2 linked regions of the Pseudolabrys taiwanensis genome follow. Each later gene encodes a partner of the first gene's protein in a complex. Links are inferred from orthologs where the notes say so. Each region holds a gene or a part of one and is shown on either strand. Other genes may lie near its edges.

Region 1 (6,988 bases):
AGCGTCCAGGTCGAGCCGTCGGTGCGCGGATAGGTGAACGTTCGCGTCGCCAGTTCGCTGGCGAGCATGCGTTGCAGATCTTCCTTCACGTCGGCCGCGCTTTTGCCGGCCGGCATGGCATAGCGTCCGGGACGGCGGGCCACGCGATCCGGGAAGCCGCGCACGACGTCGATGGCGATCAACAGGCGCAGATCGCGTGACGGCGTCGAGAAGTCTTCCCACGCGCCCATGGTCTCGAAGATAGTCGCGCCGTCCGGCATCGCGGCTTCGCCTTTGCCGCTGTTCAGGAACTTGCGGCCGTTCTCGACCGACTGCACCCGCACCTTCACCTGCTCCTCGAGCGAGTCGATGGCGTCCTTCATCGCCGCCGCGGGATCGAGCGGCTCGGGCGACATCACGTCGTCCATCTTGTCGTAGAAGGCCTCGACGCCGAGCTTGGCCTGTTCGAGCGAGAAGTCGCCGTATTGCGGGCTCTTGGCGATCTCGTTGTTGGTCAATCGCCGCAGGCCGCCGTTCGCTTCGCGCGCCACGGGCCGGAAGCGTTTGAAGCCGGGGCCGCCCAGCGCCGGATCGACGGCATAGAGGAAGTTGCCGCGCCAATAGCGTTTGCGGGCGACGGTGCCGTCCGGCTGACCGTCGACGGCGAAGATGATGCCGGCGGCGCCGTTGGCCTCTGGCACGCGGCGCACGATCATCAGCACGTGTCCATACGGATCGGCGTAGATCACGCCCGGCCGCAACGTGTCCTGGCTGAGCGCAACGGGATAGTAATCGGTGTTGTCGGAGTTGAGCGCCGTGCGTGCGGTGCCGGAATGGACCGTGTCCGCCACCGTGCGCATGAACTGTCCGAACGCGGCGGTAAGACCGGCGCGCCGCGCGGGCGCCGTCGCGGCGCCATCGTCGTCGGCCGAGGCGCGCGCGCTCTCCGCCGTCTGCGTGCTCGACCACTGGAAGCACTGCGGCGCCTTGCCGCCGCCGCCGCGGTTGCACTTCGAGAAGCCGAACGGCAGGCCCATCTTGAAGGCGAAGTAAGCGCGCAGGAAATAGGGCAGGTCGGCGCAGTCCGGCCGCAGCACCATCTTCATCTCGTCTTCGCCAAGCCCGAGATAGTTGAACAGCACATTGCGCGAGCGGTCGCGCAGCACCTCGTGCAGCGCCGCCCATGACGGCGTCGCGTCGAGCGGATCGTCGAACAGCTTTTCGATCCAGGCCGAGAACAGGTTCTCGGTCGCGCGCGTCCAAGCATGACGCACCGGCCAGACGCTGCCGGCGGTGGCGCCGGGGCCGGCGGGCCGCTCGGCGCGCACGGTGATCTCGCGGGTGATGGTGCCGCACTCGGACGATGTGAGCGTTGCGTGCCAGGTGCCGGCGGCGGGCGCGGCAACATCGGCGTACCACGCATAGGGCGGACCGTCGCTGCGCTTGCGCGACGTCGCCGCGACTCTGCCGTCCGGGGCGACCAGCGACAGTTCGCCCTTGAGCGGCTTCTCCGCCGCCATGATCACGCGCAGCGGCGCGCCTTTCCACGGCGACAGCGGCGCGGGCAGCATGGCCACCAGATCGTTGCAGGCATTGCCGGCCGATTGCGCGCGCGCGGTATTCGGCGCGGCAAGACAGGCGAGCAGCGCGCCTGTCGTCAGCAGCGATGCGGTCCGGGCGGAGGCGAAGCGGCGTAGGTGCGGCACGAAAGTTCCCCCGATCTTGCGGCTGTGGTCCCGACTATGGCGCAGTCGGAATCGCCGCACAATGCGCGCACCGCGCCTCAGCGCAATTGCAGCAGCACGAACCACTTCTGGTCGTTGAGCGCGCAGTTTTCCGGTGCCGCGCCGGGTTCCGCCAGCGTCCAGGCGCCGGCGCCGCCGCAGCGGCCGCTTTGCACCGGCGAGAGCTTCATGTCGCGCGTCAGGTTCATCTTGCGCGCGGTCACCGCGTTCAGGACGTTGCCGCCGATCGTGTAGATCTTGCGCGCCGGCGCATCGATGCGCGCCACCACTTCGCAATGCGTCCGCTGCAGCGTGCGCGCGCCGGCGGCGACCTCCTGCCGGATGCGTTCGCGCACCGCCGCGGCGCTCAGCTTCGCCAGCGACGGCTCGCGCTCAAGGCAGATCATGTCGCCGACGCGCGGCCGCGTCGTCGCCAGCGGGCAGGCGCGGTAGATGCGCGCGTCCGTCTTGTGCGCGACTTCGGCGGCGCTGGTCGCGAACGCGTCGTCGATGTAGACGCGGTGCGCGTTCGAAAAGGCAAAGCCGGTCGCGGTCGCGCCCGCCTGCCGCATGACATAGCTGATGAATGCCGCCGACCACGGCGTGTCGACGATCGCCGCGCGGATGATCGCCTCGCGCATCGCCTCGCGTTGCGCTGGATCGGCGATGCCGTCGGCCGCTTTCAGCAGCGGCCCGATGTCGACGCGCAGGCGCTCGGCGATCTGCGCGGCGTCCTGCGAGTCCGCGGCGCCGCGATAGCCGCGCACTTCGAGCTCGTCGCCGAGGCCGCCGGCGGCGACGCCGTAGAGCGCACGCCAATAGGCCAGCACGCGCCACCAGCCGAGACTGTCGAGGCGTGCCTCGCGGCCGTTGGCGCGATCTTCGCGGCGGCTCTCGGCTTCGGTCAGACCAAAATGGATGAGGCGGCCGCCGGCATCGATGCGATGGCCGCCAAAGGCGTCGAATTCGGCGCGGGCTGCTTGCGCGATGCGCTGCCCCAGCGCGCCGGAGGGCGTCGCCGCGGTCGCGGTGCACGTCGCCTGCACGGCCGGCCAGAACGGTAAGTCCTCGGCATGCGCGGCGGCGGCGAAGCCGATGGCCACGGCAACAAGGCAGGCAGTGGCGCGCATGAACTCCTCAAGGCTCCGGAGACGTCGGCGTGACATGCCACATCGCGCGCGCGCACCCAAGGCGGGATGGGCGCCGGTCCGGTGGTGTTGCGTCGTCCTCGCATTCTCGGTGTGACGGCTCCCAATGAATGCCTCGATGCGCTTCGCCAACGCCTCTCGGACGGCGTCGATGTCTTCGGCGATGTCGTCTCCGGCCGGCCGCGCTTTTGCGCGGACTTGACGCGGGCCATATATTTCGATATTCGTTGAAATATGGAAAAGACGGACGCTGTCGCGGCCTTGAGCGCCTTGGCGCAGGAAAACCGGCTCGATGTGTTCCGCCTGCTGGTGCAGGCGGGGCCCGAGGGCCTGCCCGCCGGCAAGGTCGCCGAAGCGCTCGACCTCGCACCGAACACGCTCACCTTCCACTTCGATCGCCTGCGCCAAGCCGGCCTCGTCACCGTGCGGCGTGAGGGCCGTTCGATGATTTATGCGGCGCGCTTCGAGACGATGAACGGGCTGCTCGGCTTTCTCACCGACAACTGCTGCCAGGGCGATGTCGCCGCCTGCGCGCCCGTGTTTTGCAAGCCCTCGACGCCGCGCCGCGCGAAGGCGCCGAAAGAATCCGTGTGACGACAACCATCAACGCTTGAGCTGAACCATGGCTGACAAACTGTACAACGTCCTGTTTCTCTGCACCGGCAATTCGGCTCGCTCGATCATCGCCGAGGCCATTTTGAACAAGCTCGGCGGCGTGAAATTCCACGCTTACAGCGCCGGCAGTCAGCCCAAGGGCGCGGTCAATCCGCACACGATCGCGCTGCTCAAAGGCCTCGGCCACGACACGTCAGGCTTGCGCTCGAAATCATGGACCGAGTTCGCGCAGACCGGCGCGCCGCCGCTCGATTTCGTCTTCACCGTTTGCGACAACGCCGCGGGCGAGTCGTGCCCGGTCTGGCCCGGCCAGCCGATGACGGCGCATTGGGGCATTCCCGATCCCGCCGAAGCGACCGGCAGCGACGCGGAAATCGCCGTCGCGTTCCAGGATGCGTATCGCATGCTGCTGCGCCGCATCGAAATCTTCCTGGCGCTGCCCATCGCCAAGCTCGACCGGATGACATTGCGCGCGCGCCTGCGCGAGATCGGCCAGATCGAAGGCGCAACCTCACCGCGCCCGAACGTCGCGTAATCCGTCATGAGCACCTTCGAACGTTATCTGTCGCTGTGGGTCGCGCTGTGCATCGTCGCCGGCATCGCGCTCGGCCATGCCGCGCCGTCGCTGTTCGCCACGATCGCGACGGCCGAATTGGCCAAGGTCAACCTGCCGGTCGCCGTGCTGATCTGGCTCATGATCGTGCCGATGCTGCTCAAGATCGACTTCGGCGCGCTCGGGCAGGTGCGCGAGCATTGGCGCGGCGTCGGCGTGACTTTGTTCATCAACTGGGCGGTCAAGCCGTTCTCGATGGCGCTGCTCGGCACCGTCTTCGTCGCGCATGTCTTCGCGCCGCTGCTGCCGGCGGAGCAGATTCCAAGCTATATCGCGGGTCTCATCTTGCTCGCGGCCGCGCCTTGCACGGCCATGGTCTTCGTGTGGTCGAACCTGTGTGAAGGCGAGCCGCACTACACGCTGAGCCAGGTCGCGCTCAACGACATCATCATGGTGTTTCTGTTCGCGCCGCTGGTCGGCCTGCTGCTGGGCGTGGCGTCGATCACAGTACCGTGGGACACGTTGTTGTTGTCGGTCGTGCTGTACATCGTCGTGCCCGTCGCGGTGGCGCAGCTGTGGCGGCGCTATTTGCTCGCGGTCGGCCCGGAGGCGTTGAAAACGACGCTTGCCCGGCTACAACCGTTGTCGCTCGTCGCACTGCTCGCAACATTGGTTCTTCTGTTCGGCTTCCAAGGCGAACAGATTCTCGCGCAGCCGCTCGTCATCGCGCTGCTGGCCGTGCCGATCATCATTCAGGTTTATCTCAACGCCGGGCTTGCCTATTGGCTCAGCCGTCAGTTTGGCGTCGCCTGGTGCGTCGCCGCGCCCGCAGCGCTGATCGGCGCCAGCAATTTCTTCGAGCTCGCGGTGGCCGCCGCCATCAGTCTGTTCGGCTTGAACTCCGGCGCCGCTCTGGCGACAGTGGTCGGCGTTCTCGTCGAAGTGCCGGTGATGCTGTCGGTCGTGAAGATCGTGAAGGCCTCGCGCACATGGTACGAGGCCGGCAGCCAGCGCCGCGCGGCGGTGAAGTCGGAAGCGTAGTGGGTTGCGCCTTGCTCCTGACGTCGTCGTCTGGCGCGCCACAAACAGCGCGCGCGGACATCGAACGGCTCAGGCGCTCTTGCTCTCGTGTGCCTGCCGGGCTCTTGCCAAGTCGGCCTCGAGTTCTTCGTCGGTATGCGTCTCCATGAAGGCTTCGATGCGCCGCGCCAGTTCGTCGCGGAGCGCGTCGAGATCGTCGGGCAGGTCGTCGTACTCGCTGCATTGACACCGCGCATTGGCCATCGGCTGCGCCTCGCGGATCTTCTGCAACGTCTGCAAGGTCTGCGTCATCACCGCGAGCCGCCGCGCGCAGGCATCCGCTTCCGTGCGTAGGCGCGGCTCGTTGCCGAGCGCCTCGCGCGCGACTTCTTCCGCCGCGATCTCCTTCAGCAGCAGCGCTTCGATCCGCTCCGCCGCTGTCTGCTCCCCTCCCTCCACGCGTGCAGCGCGTGGCGGGGAGGGGTCGGGGGTGGGGGGCGCTTCGAGTGGGAAGGCAAGACCGTTGTCTGCGACCACGCCCGTCCGCGTCTGCAGGCTCTCCATCAGCGCTTGCGCCTCGCTGACGAGCGAGGCCTCCGGGCGACCGTGCCTGCGCTGGCTGCGCTTCACCCAGCCGTGCCGTTCCACCAGTGAACTCAAGGTGGAGATGCCGATGGAAAACTCGCGCGCGAGGCTGCGCATCGGCTGGTCGGTCTGTTCATAGCGTTGCCGCAACGCGGCGAGGAAATCCTCCGCATATCGCACCATGGCGATGCTCCGTGGGAATGATGTTTGTGGCGGAAATAAAAAACGCCCCGGCGCAGACAGCATGCGGGCCAAAGAGTGGCCCGGACGCACCGGCGGAACGTGGGTATTTATACCCAGAGCAGCGTGACGCTGTCAAGGATTATAGTCTGCAGCTGGGACAACGCGTAGGGCGGGTTAGCCGAAGGCGTAACCCGCCGGGGCATATGGTGGATTGGCGGATTACGCTTCGCTAATCCGCCCTACGAACCCATCCCTCCCTTAATACCTCCCAACAATTCGTAAACTTTTACTAATCATTTACCAAATGGTCCGAAGACTACCCCATTGGCGGCGCGGCGCGTCCGGCCCTTGGGCCTCGCGCGCCGGTTGCCGGAACGTTTTGAGGCCCGAGCCGGGCCAAGGGGTCAAGAGCCGCCCGCGATGGATGGTCGAGCGCATTCTGCTCAGGTGTCGAAAGCTAAGAGCCGCCGTGCGCCGGTGACGGTGCCGCATTGGCCGGGCGCGGGTTCGCGCTGGCCGCGGACCTTGCGCCGCTGGGGCATGACGCTGGTCAATCTGAACGTGCCGCGCGGGGCGGGTGCCTCGGCCGTCGCGCTGTTCCTGCTCGCCACCGTGTCTTACGGCGTCGTGCGCGGCGAGCACGGCGGCGATCTCGCCGCCAACGTCCAGGACGTTTGCGACGCAACGGCGAACGCCTTCGGCTTCCGCATTTCCGAGGTGGCCTTGGCCGGCGAGCACGAATTGCCCCGCCAGCGCATCCTCGACATCGCCGGCATCACGGCGAACTCCTCGCTCGTCTTCCTCGACGCCGCGCAGACCCGCGCGCGCCTCGTCGGCAATCCCTGGATCGCCGAAGCCACCGTGCTGAAGCTTTATCCCGGCCGCCTGCGCATCGAGATCAAGGAGCGCAAGCCCTTCGCCCTCTGGCAGAAGGATGGCCGCGTCAACCTGATCGCCGATGACGGCACCGTGCTCGAGACCTTTGTGCCGGAGCGCTATGCGTCGCTGCCGATGGTCGTCGGCGTCGGCGCCGAGCGCGCCGCGCCCGGCCTCGTGGCCATGCTCCAGCGCTTCCCCTCGATCGCCAGCCAGGTGCAGGCCTCCGTGCTGGTCGCCGAGCGCCGCTGGACGCTGCATCTGAAGAACGGCATCGAAGTGCTGTTGCCGCAGGACGCGCCGGA
Region 2 (2,724 bases), 1.4 Mb from region 1 along the record:
GCTCGCGGGGGAGGGTGGCGAGCGAAGCGAGCCGGGTGGGGGCTGCATTTGATTGTGATGTGACCCCACCCCCGGCGCTAACGCGCCGGACCCTCCCCTTTCAGGGGAGGGACACCTCACTTCAACAACTTCATCAGATCCGCCTTCTTCTGCAGCACCTGATCCATGGTGCATTGCTTCGGCGCCTTGTCGGGCCGCCAGCGCACGAGCCGCGTGCCATGACGGAAACGGCCGCCGCTGAAGTGATCGTAGCAAACCTCCACCACCAGCTTCGGCTTCAAAGGCTGCCATTGCGACGAGCGCTTGGTGGACCAGCGGCTCGGGCCACCGGGCTTGTCGCCGGTGAAACCCGGCGGCGCGATCAGCTTCTCCAGTCTGTCGGTGAGGGCCTTCTTCTCTTCGTTTTTCAACGACGACGTGAAGCCGACATGGTTGAGCAAACCCTTGTCGTCATAGAGTCCGAGCAGCAGCGAGCCGACGGTCTTCTTGCCTTCGTTGTAGCGGAAGCCGCCGACCACGCAGTCGGCCGAACGGAAATTCTTGATCTTCTGCATGCCATGGCGGTTGCCGCTCTCGTAAGGCACATCGCGCCGCTTGGCGATAATGCCGTCGAGCGTGCCGCCGACCTGCTTGAGCCATTTCCGCGCGTCGGCGAGCTTCGTCGTCGCCGGCGATAGCCGGATGCTCCGTTGCCCGCGGAAGTACTTCTTGGCGAAGTCTTCCAACCGCGCCCGGCGATCCGGCAACACGTCCTTCGTCAACACATCGCCGTCCGCGTCGAGCAGCAGATCGAACACGATCAGCAGCGCCGGCGTCTCTTCCGCCAGACGCCGCACGCGGCTCGCCGCCGGATGGATGCGCTGCAGCAGATCGTCGAAGGAGAAGACGCGCCCCTGCGGCACCACGATCTCACCGTCGAGCACGAAGCGCTTGGCCTTCAGCGCGGCGGCCGCGGCAACGATCTCGGGAAAATAGCGGGTGAGCGGCTGGCCGGATTTCGATTGCAGCGCGACTTTGTCGCCGTCGCGAAACACCAGGCAACGAAAGCCGTCCCATTTCGGCTCGTACTGCCATTGCTTGCCCGCCGGGATCTCGGCCACGGACAAGGCTTCCATCGGAGCGAAAGGTTGGCGGAGCGCGCGGGTCATGACCCTCGTTAACGCGCGACAACGGCTTCGGTTGAGAAAGTGTCGGCCGAATTCGTTCGCATGTCGGCGTTTGACGCCTGCGCACTTCGCCCTCCCACCTCCAGGGGAGGTGAAGAAAAAGCGCGACACCCTGCAAAAGCAAAACGGCCGGCTTTCGGCCGGCCGCTTCGAAAGTTTTGGCGGTAACGCCCTCAGACGCCGCCGGAAATCCACTGCTGCAGCTTCTGCTTCGGCGCGGCGCCGACCTGGCGCGATGCGATCTCGCCGTTCTTGAACATCATCAGTGTCGGGATCGACATGATGCCGTACTTGGCGGCGGTGTTCGGATTCTCGTCGACGTTGAGCTTGACGATCTTGACCTTGTCGCCGAGCGCACCGGCGATCTCTTCCAGCGCCGGAGCGATCATGCGGCACGGGCCGCACCATTCGGCCCAGAAGTCGACCACGACCGGCTCAGCCGACTTCAGCACGTCAGCTTCGAAGGTGGCATCTGAGACTTTGCCGACGGCCATGGGAATACCTCGTGTTGTGTGTCGCGGCGCATAAAGCGTCTAGGAATTGGAGTCGAAACCTATGGAGCGCCCCCCCTACCGTCAAGCGGCCCTCACGCGGGCTTGACCTGCGCCAATGCGGCTTCCAGCGTCTCCGTGGAAAGCTCCATCAGATCAGGCACTTCCGTCCAGATCAGCGCGGCCCGCACGGCCTTGTCCGGGTATAACTTCATCAGCACGGCGCGATAGAGCGCGAGCTGGGTGATGTAAGGCCGCGGCACCTCGTCGATTCGCGTCGGGGGCGGCCGATTCGTTTTGAAATCGCCAATAAAAACCGTGTCTTCGGTGATCGCAAGACGATCGATCTGGCCGCTTACCTGGATCGTCTCGCCGTTCAGAACGAGCCGGCCGACGATCGGAACTTCGGCCCGGCTTTCCGGCCCGTACAAAGCCGCCAGACGCGGATGCTCGAGCACCCGCATCACTTGCGCGGCGAGCGCATCGCGCTCGCCTGCGGGCAACTCCGTGCCGGCGCGCGCCAGATAATCCGCGGCGGCCGGCGCGCGGCGCGCAGCCGGGATGTCTGGCAGCGCCTGCATCAGCCGGTGCGTCAGCCGCCCGCGCACTAGCGCAAGCGTATCGGCGGTGGCGCCGGGCTTGCGCGTAACCGCCTCTTCCACCGTCGACGGTGTCACCGTACGGACCGCGACCGGCTCCGGTTTCGCCGCCTGCGACAGCCATGCCGGCACCAATGTCAGACCCGGCTGCTGCATCTCTTCGCGCGGCTGGGCCGCAGCAGGCTGCGCCTCGCCTTTGCGATAGCGCAGCACCTCGCCGTCGCCATCGTCCGCAGGCTCGGTCGTGCAGTCCAATTCCAACGCATCGCAGACGAGGCTGTACCAGCAGCCATCGGGAATCTTGGTGCGCCCTTGCGTGCCGCACACGATCAGCCGCTCGGCCGCGCGCGTCATCGCCACGTACAACAGGCGCCGATATTCGTCGCGCGCGTCGGTGCGCACGCGCTCGCGCGCCTCGCTCATCGCACCGACATCGTCGGATCGCGCCGTGCCCCAGACCACGGGGCC

The links. Proteins that work in one complex are often made in the same cells at the same time.
Region 2: the proteins of DW352_RS25345 (region 1) and trxA are in contact, whole or in part, in an NMR structure (PDB 2IPA), measured with the Bacillus subtilis proteins. The link is inferred for Pseudolabrys taiwanensis from one-to-one orthologs.

What each region holds. Positions count from the first base shown.
Region 1 is NZ_CP031417.1:5,325,991-5,332,978, forward strand. The notes cover bases 2,304-5,237. They hold DW352_RS25345 (arsenate reductase ArsC), read left to right. Parts: upstream 2,304-3,473; coding sequence 3,474-4,001; downstream 4,002-5,237. Other genes in these bases: DW352_RS25330 (DUF2272 domain-containing protein), read right to left, coding at 2,304-2,833; DW352_RS25340 (ArsR/SmtB family transcription factor), read left to right, coding at 3,086-3,445; arsB (ACR3 family arsenite efflux transporter), read left to right, coding at 4,008-5,060; DW352_RS25355 (hypothetical protein), read right to left, coding at 5,130-5,237. In the rest of the region: DW352_RS25325 (hypothetical protein), read right to left, coding at 1-1,685; more of DW352_RS25330, read right to left, coding at 1,763-2,303; more of DW352_RS25355, read right to left, coding at 5,238-5,879; DW352_RS25360 (cell division protein FtsQ/DivIB), read left to right, coding at 6,255-6,988. UniProt on the Bacillus subtilis protein: Catalyzes the reduction of arsenate [As(V)] to arsenite [As(III)]. In vitro, can dephosphorylate para-nitrophenyl phosphate (pNPP).
Region 2 is NZ_CP031417.1:3,932,131-3,934,854, forward strand. It holds trxA (thioredoxin), read right to left. Parts: upstream 1,661-2,724; coding sequence 1,340-1,660; downstream 1-1,339. Other genes in the region: DW352_RS18665 (ATP-dependent DNA ligase), read right to left, coding at 117-1,115; addA (double-strand break repair helicase AddA), read right to left, coding at 1,753-2,724. UniProt on the Bacillus subtilis protein: Participates in various redox reactions through the reversible oxidation of its active center dithiol to a disulfide and catalyzes dithiol-disulfide exchange reactions.